One region of the Streptomyces sp. NPDC044571 genome, then DNA from elsewhere that is predicted to be linked to it. Evidence: riboswitches for the same ligand, from Rfam matches in the RefSeq annotation. Region 1 holds a riboswitch; each other region holds the start of a gene.
What was found. Region 1 has a riboswitch for cobalamin ahead of AB0B01_RS13895 (CbtB-domain containing protein). Riboswitches for the same ligand answer to the same signal wherever they lie in the genome.
Positions count from the first base shown of each region.

Region 2: another riboswitch for cobalamin. It lies ahead of AB0B01_RS14580 (energy-coupling factor ABC transporter permease); the one in region 1 lies ahead of AB0B01_RS13895 (CbtB-domain containing protein).
Region 3: another riboswitch for cobalamin. It lies ahead of AB0B01_RS14925 (ribonucleoside-diphosphate reductase subunit alpha); the one in region 1 lies ahead of AB0B01_RS13895 (CbtB-domain containing protein).

Region 1 covers NZ_JBEZBN010000021.1:33,162-37,027, reverse strand. Annotated here, with positions in the region: gene AB0B01_RS13910 (class F sortase) at 1-193, opposite strand, end outside; gene AB0B01_RS13905 (hypothetical protein) at 425-670, opposite strand; gene AB0B01_RS13900 (CbtA family protein) at 692-1,447, opposite strand; gene AB0B01_RS13895 (CbtB-domain containing protein) at 1,472-1,687, opposite strand; cobalamin riboswitch at 1,725-1,876, opposite strand; gene AB0B01_RS13890 (histidine phosphatase family protein) at 1,876-2,352, shown strand; gene pucL (factor-independent urate hydroxylase) at 2,349-3,266, opposite strand; gene AB0B01_RS13880 (aspartate aminotransferase family protein) at 3,506-3,866, opposite strand, start outside.
Region 2 covers NZ_JBEZBN010000022.1:87,088-90,953, forward strand. Annotated here, with positions in the region: gene AB0B01_RS14565 (SsgA family sporulation/cell division regulator) at 1-290, shown strand, start outside; gene AB0B01_RS14570 (hypothetical protein) at 394-909, shown strand; gene AB0B01_RS14575 (flavodoxin family protein) at 925-1,638, opposite strand; cobalamin riboswitch at 1,753-1,994, shown strand; gene AB0B01_RS14580 (energy-coupling factor ABC transporter permease) at 2,022-2,714, shown strand; gene AB0B01_RS14585 (energy-coupling factor ABC transporter substrate-binding protein) at 2,726-3,064, shown strand; gene cbiQ (cobalt ECF transporter T component CbiQ) at 3,068-3,817, shown strand; gene AB0B01_RS14595 (ATP-binding cassette domain-containing protein) at 3,814-3,866, shown strand, end outside.
Region 3 covers NZ_JBEZBN010000023.1:64,242-68,107, reverse strand. Annotated here, with positions in the region: gene AB0B01_RS14940 (carbon starvation CstA family protein) at 1-846, shown strand, start outside; gene AB0B01_RS14935 (YbdD/YjiX family protein) at 843-1,040, shown strand; gene AB0B01_RS14930 (GNAT family N-acetyltransferase) at 1,302-1,799, shown strand; cobalamin riboswitch at 1,862-2,002, shown strand; gene AB0B01_RS14925 (ribonucleoside-diphosphate reductase subunit alpha) at 2,144-3,866, shown strand, end outside.

The DNA of each region.
Region 1 (3,866 bases):
ACGCTTGGTGCCCGGCATGCTCCAGCTGTGAGACGAGCCGCCGGTGCCCCGACAGGCCGAGCGCACGGGAGGGCAGCGCGTCGGCGGCGGTGACCGCGCTGGGCCGCGCCCCCTCGGTGCTGCGCAACATCCCTACGCCGCCGCAGAGCAGAGCCACTGTCAGCACGCCGACCACCACCTTGGCGCGGGCCATGGAAGTCCCTCCTGGTCCGATTCACCGGCACCGGCGGCCGGGTCTCCTGAGAGCAGTGGACCCCCTCGCTGCTCCCAGTACCGACTACAACGCGGGACACTGACGGCGCGTCACAGCCACTGCAGCACCAAAATCCGGGTGTCTTCGCAGCTGGCACCGGGTGCGCGGCCCGTATCCGAGGGCGCGTCGAACCCGCCACCGAACGAGTGAGCCACCCCTCACCCGGATGCGTCAGCTGACCACGAACACCACCGCCGCCGCCCCCATCAGGGCGGCGGCGAGGTGGATGGCCGGGTGGCCGTAGTCACCGGACCAGAGATGACGGGCCAGCCCGCCGAGGGCGGCCAGGGCCGTGATGACACCGATCTGCGCCAGCAGCGGCACGGCGGTGAACGGGGCCAGTGCCAGCAGGACGGAGTTCAGCCAGAACGGGACCGCGCCGGTCCAGCCGCGCCATTCCCAGATCGCCGTCTGCATGTACGAACCGGCCCCTCATCGTCAACTCGTCGGCTGGACAGCCTCCTTGGGTGCGGGGGACGGCGCAAGGGAGCGTTCGGCTAGATATCCGAAGGCGAGGCCGAAACTCGCCCACATCACGGTCTGGATGGCCAGGGTGGTGAGCCGGAACTGCCAGATGAGGGTGGCCGGGAAGTCCGCCGGAACCTCGTTGACGGCGGGCAGGGTCGCGTACGCGATGCCGACGGCCACCACGAAGGCGAGACCGGCGACGACGGAGGCGTTCCAGTTGCCGAATGAGGGCGCCAGGCGGCGGCCCAGGATGAGCGCACCCGAGCCGAGCAGCACGCTCAGGGCGATCATCAGGATGAAGAGGGTGGTCCGCTTGACGACGGTGTCGGGGTCGCCGACAGCGGGCGGGTTGGCGGGGTACTTGAGGAACGGGACCAGGTTGACGGTGACGAACAGGCCCGTGGAGACCAGGACGGCGGTGGCCCGCGGGCCGAACCGCCCGATGCGGCCCAGGGCGTAGCAGAAGACGAGCGCGGCGATGCCGCCGAGCGCGACCCCGTAGAGCAGGGTGCCGGTGGCGAGGCCGCCGGTGGCCTGGAGGGCCCGGCTGACCGGGGCCATCTCCTCGCCGTGGTCGTGGCCGGCCGAGGCCGCCTCCTCGATGGCGATGGCCGCGTCGACCTTGGACTCTCCGAGCAGGTACGCGACGAGGAAGGCGGCCACACCTGCGAACAGGCCGGCCAACATGCCCCGCACCAGCAGGGTGCGGGGTGAGATGGAGTTCATGTGAGGGCTGTCCTTGCCGCGGTGTCAGTGGCAGGGGAAGCCGAGGAGGTGGCGGCCGTCGTGCATCCACTCGTGGATGCCGTCGCCCTGGAAGATCGCGGTGGCGCCCTGCTCGGCGCCGACGAGGTAGAGCAGGACGAGCATGAGGACGCCGGCGAACAGCGCCCAGGGGGTCAGCGCGGAGAGCGAGATGGGGGCGACGGCGGATGCGCCCGTCGACGGCACGGCGGAGTGGGCCATGGCAGGACCTCCAGAGGGAACACGCGTCCCGGTCAGTGGTGCTCACAACGACGGTGGCGGGTCTGACTTCCCGTCCCTCGGGGCGGGTTCACAGTGGCGCGACCGTGCCGGGTTCTCACCGGACTTCCGTCATACCGTCGTCTTATTTGTGTTGTCGCGTGAGACCGTACCGCGTTTACGCTCCCCTTATGAAGAGGGCCGTTGTACGAGTTCAGTTCGTTGCACACCCGTTCGACGACTCGGCGCGGCAGGCGGTATTCGGCCGCGGTGCCGAATGTCCGGGTTACTCCGGCTTCCGCGGTCCGGACACCGGCGCCTGGGCGGGCCGCCCCCTGGACGAGGTCGCGGCCCAGGACCCGGCCGCCGTCCAACGCTGGCTGACGGACCCGGCGTACGCCCCGCCCGGCGGGGAGTCCCTCGACGCGCTCATCGCTCGGGTCGGCGCGGAGCTGGCCGGCCTGCCCGCAGGAACGCACCGGGTCCCGGTCGAGCAGGCCGTCGTACGGGCTGCGTCGGTGTATGCGCTGGAGCTGCCCCCGGCCGCCTTCTGGCGGCTCGACGTACGCCCGGACACCGTGACCACCCTCACCGGCCGGGCGGGCCGCTGGAACCTGCTGCTCGGAGCCCCTGTCGAAGAGCGGGGCGGTTCGGGGAGCAGGAGTTAGGCGACGATCCAGTCGCTCGTCGCGATCACCGGCTGGACCCCGTCGCGGTGGACGGTGCCCTCGATCAGGCCGTACATCCGGTCCGCCGCGAAGTACACCTCGTTGTCGTTCTTGAGGCCGAAGGGCTCCAGGTCGACGAGGAAGTGGTGCTTGTTGGGCAGGTTGAGGCGCACCTCGTTGACCTTGGGGCAGTTGTCGAGCACGCGCTCGGCCATCTGGTTCAGGGTCTGCTGCAGCGAGTACGAGTACGTCTCCGCGAAGGCCTCCAACATGTTCTTGCGGACCTTCTTGTACGACTGGTCCCAGTCGTACGCGGCGTCGTCGGCGGCCAGTGCCGAGTGCGCCCACCGCGCGGTGACCTTGGTCGCCAGGATGCGGTCGTACGCCTCCTGCAGCGTCGTGTACTTGTCCTTGATGTAGCCGTGGAACTCGGAGTTGGTCGAGTTCATCACCGTCAGGTCCTTCAGGCCCGAGATCACCTGGAGGCCCGTCGTCTCGCTGTAGGTGATCTGCGCGGTCCGGACCTCCTGGCCCTTGCGCACGAAGGAGTGCTGCTCCTTGCGCGTCGGGACCGGGATCCGCTCCCAGGCGAACTCCTCGATGCGGATCTGCGCCTCGCGGATCGGCGACTGCGAGGAGACGAAGTGCTTCGCGAGGAGGATGCCGAAGGCCTCGGGGGAGGCGATGCCGTGCTCCTTGCCGAAGGCGTACACCGTGTTCTTGGTGGTGTCGGTCGGCAGGCAGTTGGCGTTGTCGCCGGTCAGGTGGACGTCGCGGAACTCGCCGCGCAGCGCGACGGAGACGTTGAGGTCGCGGATCTCGTGCCAGGATCCGTCGTTGCCCTTGCGGGTCACCTTCACGATGCGGTTCTCGGCCTTGCCGTACTGGTTCTGGGCCAGGACGTGCTTGCTCATGCGCGGTCTTCCTTCGGGTACACGGAGTCCGGATGTCTGGATGTCTGGATCCCGTACGCCCGGCGTCCAGCGGTCAGCCCGCTCCCCGCCGTTCGGTCCCGGAGGACCGCCCCGGGACTGACGTGCATCCCGGTCCGTAGGTGCTCTGTCGGATTTCAGCACGTTCACGTGCTGGTCGGAATGGCGCAGATCCTCCGAGACAGGCAGCCACGGCTTGGGGGACCGTACGTCCGTGCAGGTCAGACCATGTGCGCGTCCGCGACCAGCAGGGCCTCGTCGAGGATGGCCAGCCCCTTGGCCACGTCCTCGGGGGCGATGGTGCAGGGCGGGGCGACGTGGATGCGGTTGCCGGCGGTCAGCGGCCACAGGCCGCCCTTCTTGCACGCCGCCCCGAACTCGGCCATCGGCGCGTTGTCCGCCCCGGACGCGTTGTACGGCACGAGGGGCTCGCGCGTGGAGCGGTCCCGTACGAGCTCCAGGGCCCAGAAGGTGCCCAGGCCCCGGACCTCCCCGACCGAGGGGTGCCGCTCGGCCAGCGCCCGCAGGCCCGGCCCCAGCAACTGCTCGCCGGTGCGGGCGGACTGCTCGACGACGCCCTCC
Region 2 (3,866 bases), on a different contig from region 1:
TCCTGGGGGACGGGACCCGCCTGGCCCGCTGGGTGTTCGCCCGGGACCTGCTGCTCGACGGGGAGGCCTGCGCCACCGGTGACGGGGACGTGCGGGTGTGGCCGGGGTGGGCGGGCAGCGAGCCCCGCGTCTTCCTCTCCTTCAGCAACGGTGTGCACGGCTGCGTCGTCTCCGCCCGCGCGAAGGACGTGCGCATGCTGTGCCGGCGGCTGGTCGAGCTGGTGCCGCGGGGCCGGGAGCACCGGTACTACGACCTCGACGCCGAGCTGGACGCCCTCCTGACCCGCTGAGAAGTTTTTACCGATTTTGCCCGTTTCGGGTGGAACCGCGGGAAGAGCGGGGATGTCTTTCCCGATGACACTGTCCCCGTCTCTCCCGAATCAGGGGGACGCCATGAACCATCCGCACCGCCGGCGGGTGGTGGCCCTCGCCACCGGAGCCCTGCTCACCGCCGGGACCGCTCTCGCCGCTCCGGCCTCCACCGCGCCGGCCACCGCCACCGCCCCGCGCACTCCGCTCGTCGTCAACGCCCGCTGGGGCGGGCACTGCACGTACGACCGGATCGTCATCGACCTGCGGGGGCACGTCCCCCAGGTCGCCGTCACCCGCGTGCCGAAGCTGGTCCAGGACGGGTCCGGCAAGCCCGTACCCCTGGCCGGCACGCACTTCCTCCAGATCCGCCTGCATCCCGCCGAGGCGCACAACCGTGCCGGGCAGAGCGTCTACCACGGCCCGAAGCTCGTCACGATCCATCTGCCCCGGCTGAAGGGGCTCGCGCTGACCGGTGACTTCGAGGGGTACGTCACCTTCGGCGCAGCCTTCCGGGGCAAGCCGGCCTTCCGCACCTTCACGCTGCACGCGCCCGAGCGGTTCGTGCTGGACGTCGCCCACCGCAACACCTGCGGCTGACCGGCACCGGCGGCCTCAGCGGTGCTCGGGGTTCGGGAAGTCGAAGCGGCAGCCCGCGTCCCACTCCGAGCGCTGGTTGCCGTGGGCCGGGATCCCGCCCGCGCGTTTGAGCAGTGCGGCCAGGTGCATCAGGTTCCAGGACATGAAGGTCGTGTTCCTGTTGGTGAAGTCGTTCTCGGGGCCGCCCGATCCCGGGTCGAGATAGGAGGGTCCCGGCCCGGCCTCCCCGATCCAGCCCGCGTCCGCCTGCGGCGGGATGGCGTAGCCGAGGTGCTGGAGGCTGTAGAGGACGTTCATGGCGCAGTGCTTCACGCCGTCCTCGTTGCCGGTGATCAGGGCACCGCCGACCCGTCCGTAATAGGCGTACTGCCCCTGCTCGTTCAGGAGCGAGGAGCAGGCGTAGAGCCGCTCGACGACCTGCTTCATGACGGAGCTGTTGTCGCCGAGCCAGATCGGTCCGCACAGCACGAGGATGTCGGCGGCCATGATCTGGCTGTAGAGGACGGGCCACTGGTCGCTCTCCCAGCCGTGCTCGGTCATGTCCGGCCAGACGCCGGTCGCGATGTCGTGGTCGACGGCGCGGATCAGCGAAGTACGGGCGCCGGCCGCCTCCATGACGGCCCGGCTCCGGTCGATCAGCCCCTCGGTGTTGCTCGTCTCGGGGGAACGTTTGAGGGTGCAGTTCACGTAGACGGCGCTGAGGTCGGAGTAGTCGTAGTCGGCAGCCACGCCCCCAGCCTGGGCACGGGCGACCGGGGCCGCCACCGGGCCGCACCCGTGCGGGGGACGGGAGGCGGGGCGACGAAACGGAATCCCTCCGTCCTGTGGGCGGGTTTGGGCCGGGTTGTTACCGGTCCGTCCGGCCGACTAGGGTCAGCGGGCCTTGGTGTTCGGGAAACCGGTGGAAATCCGGTGCGGCCCTCGCCACTGTGAACGGGAAGTCCGGCTCCTCCCCCAGCCACCACTGGGGTGCCCCCAGCGGGAAGCCACTGGGCTGCGCGGGAGTCTTCGCACGGCCCGGGAAGGCGGAGCCCGGGCATCATCACCCGTGAGCCAGGAGACCGGCCGGGGCGCGTTGTCCATCCACGAGGTGCTGGAGAGGTCTCCCACTCATGCATATAGCCGAGGGCTTCCTGCCCCCGCTGCACGCGGTCGCCTGGGGCGCCGCGTCCGCTCCGTTCGTCGTCCACGGCGTACGCGCCCTCACCCGCGAGGTGAAGGCGAACCCGGAGAGCACGCTGCTGCTCGGAGCGTCCGGTGCGTTCACGTTCGTCCTGTCCGCCCTGAAGATCCCCTCGGTGACGGGAAGTTGCTCGCATCCCACCGGGACCGGGCTCGGGGCGATCCTGTTCCGGCCGCCGATCATGGCGGTGCTCGGCACGATCACCCTCCTCTTCCAGGCGCTGCTGCTGGCCCACGGCGGCCTGACCACACTCGGCGCGAACGTCTTCTCCATGGCCATCGCCGGCCCCTGGGCGGGCTACGGGGTCTACGTGCTGCTGCGGCGCTCCGGCGTCCCGCTGATGGTGACCGTCTTCTTCGGCGCCTTCTTCGCCGACCTGGTCACCTACTGCGTGACCTCCGTGCAGCTGGCCCTGGCCTTCCCGGACCCGGGCAGCGGCTTCCCGGGCGCGCTCCTGAAGTTCGGCGGCATCTTCGCGGTCACGCAGATCCCGCTGGCCGTCAGCGAGGGCCTGCTCACCGTCCTCGTGATGCGGCTGCTGATGCAGTCCAGCAAGTCGGACCTGGTCCGGCTGGGCGTGGCGAAGCTCACCGGTTCCACCGAGCAGAAGGCGGCCGTCTGATGAGCCGGAAGATGAGCCGCAACGCGAAGGTCAACGGCCTGCTGCTGCTCCTGGTGGCCGCGCTGGCCGTCCTGCCGATCGCCCTGGGCATGGGCGAGGGCAAGGAGGAGCCCTTCACCGGTGCGGACGCCCAGGCGGAGATGGCCATCACGGAGCTCAAGCCGGACTACGAGCCGTGGTTCTCGCCCCTGTACGAGCCCCCCTCCGGCGAGGTGGAGTCGGCGCTGTTCGCCCTGCAGGCCGCGCTGGGCGCGGGCGTGCTCGCGTACTACTTCGGGGTGCGCAAGGGCCGCCGCCAGGGGCTCGCCCAGGCGCGGGCCGAGGCCGGAGCAGAGTCGGCGGAGTCGTAGCCGGTGCTGCCGATCGACGTGGCGGCCCACAGCAGCCGCTGGCGAGGCCGCCATCCACTGGAGAAGGCCCTCCTGGGGCTCGGGCTCACGGTCACGGCCGTGTGCCTGCCGCCCTGGCCGGGCGGGCCCCTGACCGCCGCCGCAACGCTCGCGGTGCTCCTCGGCCCGGCTGGGGTGTCCGGCCGGCAGCTCTGGCGCGCCTTCCGGATTCCGCTGGGCTTCTGCTTCACGGGGGCGGTGCCCCTGCTGTTCGCGGTGGGCGGCCCGGCGGGGCTGCTCGCGCCGGCCCCGGACGGCCCGCGGCACGCCGCCGAGCTGCTGCTGCGTACCTCCGCGGCCTCCCTCGGGATACTGCTGTTCGCCTTCACCACCCCGGTCTCGGACGTCCTGCCCCGGCTGGTCCGGGCCGGGGTCCCGGCACCGGTGGTGGACGTGGCGCTGGTCATGTACCGGATCGGCTTCCTGCTGCTGGACTCCCTGGCCCAGGTGCGGCGCGCCCAGGCGGCCCGGCTGGGGCAGGCGGGGCGGGCGGCGGTGTGGCGCTCGCTCGCCGGGCTCGCCGCCACCTCGTTCGTACGGGCCTTCGACCGCGCGGCCCGGCTCCAGGTGGGCCTGGCCGGGCGGGGCTACGACGGCGCGCTGCGGGTGCTCGTACCCGAGGCGGCCGTGTCCTGGCGGTTCCTGGCGGCGTCCGGAGCCCTGCTCGCCGCCCTGATCACGCTGACCCTCACCCTGAAGGGGCTCTACCTGTGAACCCGTTGGTGGAACTGTCCGGCGCCGGCTATGCGTACGAGGACGGCCC
Region 3 (3,866 bases), on a different contig from region 1:
CGCACGGGTGGCGCGCCGACGTTCGCACTCGGGATGTCGGAGATCTTCTCGGCCGTGATCGGCGGCGCCGGGATGAAGGCGTTCTGGTACCACTTCGCCATCATGTTCGAGGCCCTGTTCATCCTGACCACGGTCGACGCCGGCACTCGGGTCGGCCGGTTCATGCTCCAGGACACCCTCGGCAACGTGCACAAGTCCTTCAGGAACGTGAGCTGGAAGCCCGGTGTGTGGCTGGCCAGCGCGGTCGTGGTCGGCGGCTGGGGCTACTTCCTGTGGGTCGGCGTCAAGGACCCGCTGGGCGGCATCAACCAGCTGTTCCCGCTGTTCGGCATCGCGAACCAGCTCCTCGCCGCGGTGGCCCTGGCCGTCTGCACGACCCTGCTGGTGAAGTCGGGTCGGCTCAAGTGGGTCTGGGTGACCGGGGTTCCGCTGGCCTGGGACGTGGCCGTCACCCTCACCGCGAGCTACCAGAAGGTTTTCTCCGACGACGTCAAGATCGGCTTCTTCGCGCAGCGCGACAAGTACCAGCAGGGCATCGACGCCGGGAAGGTGCTCAAGCCCGCCAAGAACATGGACGAGATGCACACCGTGGTCACCAACGCCACGGTCGACGGCGTGCTGTCGGCGCTCTTCGCCCTCCTGATCATCATCGTCCTGCTGGACGCGGCCCGGACCTGCCTGAAGGCAGTCCGCGCGCCGGAGTCGGCCACGCTGTCCGAGGTCCCGTGGACCGAGTCGAAGATCATCGCTCCGGCCGGGCTGATCGCGACGGCCGAGGAGCGGGCCGAGCTCGCCGCCGCCGGCCTCGACTCGGGCGGCGGCCGCGCCAAGGAGCCGGTGGCGTGAGCGGCGTCCGCGGGGCGCTGGCGAAGGCGCGGTTCTTCGTACGGGAGTTCTCGGGTGAGGCGGCCTACGACCGGTACGTCGCCCACGCCCGCTCGCACGAGCCGGACGCCGAGGTCATGACCCGGCGCGCCTTCGAACGCGCCCGCACCGACGCGCGCGAGGGCGACCCCCGCGAGGGCTTCCGCTGCTGCTGAGCCGGTATCCGCACGAAGGGCCCCGCCGCACCGGCGGGGCCCTTCGGCGTGCTCAGCGCACCCCACCCCCGGCTTCCCCTCACTGAATTCCAGCCGCAGTCCTTCGATCTCGCGGGCGCCTATCCGGGCGAGAGTTTCGAATTCCTCGGTCAGCATGTGGGGCCGGTCGGTCATCACGGTGATGCCTCGCTCGCCTTCTTCGACGGTGCTGTCTCCGACGATGGCGCCGGGCGCCGACAGCCGTACTGCACACTCGACCGCATGGACTTCGAGATACGCAGGGCCGCACCCGCCGAGTACGAGCGGCTGGGTCGGATCACCGGGCTGGCTTACACCGGGGACGGGCTGCTCGACCTGAACGACGACGACACCTACCTGAACGTCCTGCGCGATGTCGCGGGCCGAGCCGGCGACGGCGAGATCCTCGTCGCCGTCCAGGACGGGGAGCTCCTCGGCGGGGTGACCTTCGCCGCGCCCGGCAGCCCGCTCGCCGACATCGCCGGACCGGACGAGGCCGAATTCCGGATGCTGGCGGTGGCTGCCGCAGCCCGCGGGAAGGGCGTCGGGGAGGCTCTCGTACGGGCCTGCATCGAGCGGGCCCGGGCCGTCGACGGGGTCACGGCCCTGGTCCTGTCCACCCAGCCGGCCATGCGGGGCGCCCAGCGGCTCTACACGCGCCTGGGCTTCGTGCGGACTCCCGAGCGGGACTGGTCGCCGATCCCCGCGCTGAGGCTGCTCACCTACCGGCTGGAGCTGTGACGCCACGCTCAGCAAGCACCAACACGACCAGCGCCGACACAACATGTGGGGGTGCACGCAGCAACGGCCCCCCACATGTATGCTCGTGCTCGCTGTCGCCGCAGGGGAATCCGGTGCGAATCCGGAACTGTCCCGCAACGGTATGACGTACACCCACGGTGCTACCGCAAGTCCGAGGACCTGCCGACAGTGCGCCCGGCTCGACCGAACCGGGTGCCGATTCGTCCGGGCCTCGCGGTTGGGCCGGTGGACGCCATGCGGCCTGCGCGCTCCTTGCCCTGCCCGCACGCGCTTCCCCCTGCCCCGACCCGCCGTTGACCGGGCCGAGCGAGGGAGAGCTCCCCGTGACCATCGCGCCTTCCGCACCGCGCGCCGAGTCCGACCACCCCGAGACCGAGGGTCCGGGGGCCGCGCTGCTGCGTACCCTCACCGAGCTGACGGCCGACCTCCCCGACACCGACCCCGGCCGGGTCGCCGCCGCCGCGCTGCGCGGACGCAGCTCCGCCGCCGACGAGGCCGAACTGCGCGCGCTGGCCACCGAAGCCGCCGCCGGGCTGATCTCCGAGGACCCGGCGTACTCCCGGCTCGCCGCCCGGCTGCTGACGATGGCCGTCGCGGACGAGGCCGCCGGCCAGGGGGCCACCTCCTTCTCCGCCTCCGTCGCGGTCGGCCACCGCGAGGGCCTGATCGCCGACCGCACGGCCCGGTTCGTGGCGCTGCACGCGAGCCGCCTCGACGCGCTGGTCGAGCACAGCCTCGCCGAGGGCGCCGACGACCGCTTCGGCTTCTTCGGCCTGCGCACCCTGCACAGCCGCTACCTGCTGCGCCACCCGATCACCCGCCAGGTCGTCGAGACGCCGCAGCACTTCATGCTGCGCGTGGCCTGCGGCCTCGCCGAGAACGACAGCGTCCAGGCCGTCGAGGAAGTGGCCTCGCTCTACCGGTTGATGAGCCGCCTGGACTACCTGCCGTCCTCCCCCACGCTCTTCAACTCCGGCACCCGGCACCCGCAGATGTCCTCCTGCTACCTGCTGGACTCCCCGCTGGACGAGCTCGACTCGATCTACGACCGCTACCACCAGGTCGCCCGCCTCTCCAAGCACGCCGGCGGCATCGGCCTCTCGTACTCCCGCATCCGCGCCCGCGGTTCACTGATCCGCGGCACCAACGGCCACTCCAACGGCATCGTGCCGTTCCTGAAGACCCTCGACGCCTCCGTCGCCGCCGTGAACCAGGGCGGCCGCCGCAAGGGCGCCGCCGCCGTCTACCTGGAGACCTGGCACGCGGACATCGAGGAGTTCCTGGAGCTGCGCGACAACACCGGCGAGGACCAGCGCCGAACGCACAACCTCAACCTGGCGCACTGGGTGCCGGACGAGTTCATGCGGCGCGTGAACGCCGACGCCGACTGGTCGCTGTTCTCCCCGGCCGACGTGCCCGAGCTCGTCGACCTGTACGGCGACGATTTCGACGCCGCCTACCGCAAGGCCGAGGCGGCGGGCCTCGCGAAGAAGACCATGCCGGCCCGCGACCTGTACGGCCGCATGATGCGCACCCTCGCGCAGACCGGCCAGGGCTGGATGACGTTCAAGGACGCCTCCAACCGGACCGCGAACCAGACCGCCCTGCCCGGCACTGTGGTCCACTCCTCGAACCTGTGCACCGAGATCATCGAGGTCACCAACGACGGCGAGACCGCCGTGTGCAACCTCGGCTCGGTCAACCTCGGCGCCTTCGTGCTCCCCGGGACGGGTGAGATGGACTGGGAGCGCCTCGACGAGACGGTCCGCACCGCCGTGACCTTCCTCGACCGCGTCGTGGACATCAACTTCTACCCGACCGAGCAGGCCGGCCGCTCCAACGCCAAGTGGCGTCCGGTGGGCCTGGGTGCGATGGGTCTGCAGGACGTCTTCTTCAAGCTGCGCCTGCCCTTCGACTCCGCCGAGGCCAAGGCGCTCTCCACGAAGATCGCCGAGCGGATCATGCTGGCGGCCTACGAGGCCTCCGCCGACCTGGCCGAGCGGCACGGCACGCTCCCGGCCTGGGAGCAGACCCGTACCGCCCAGG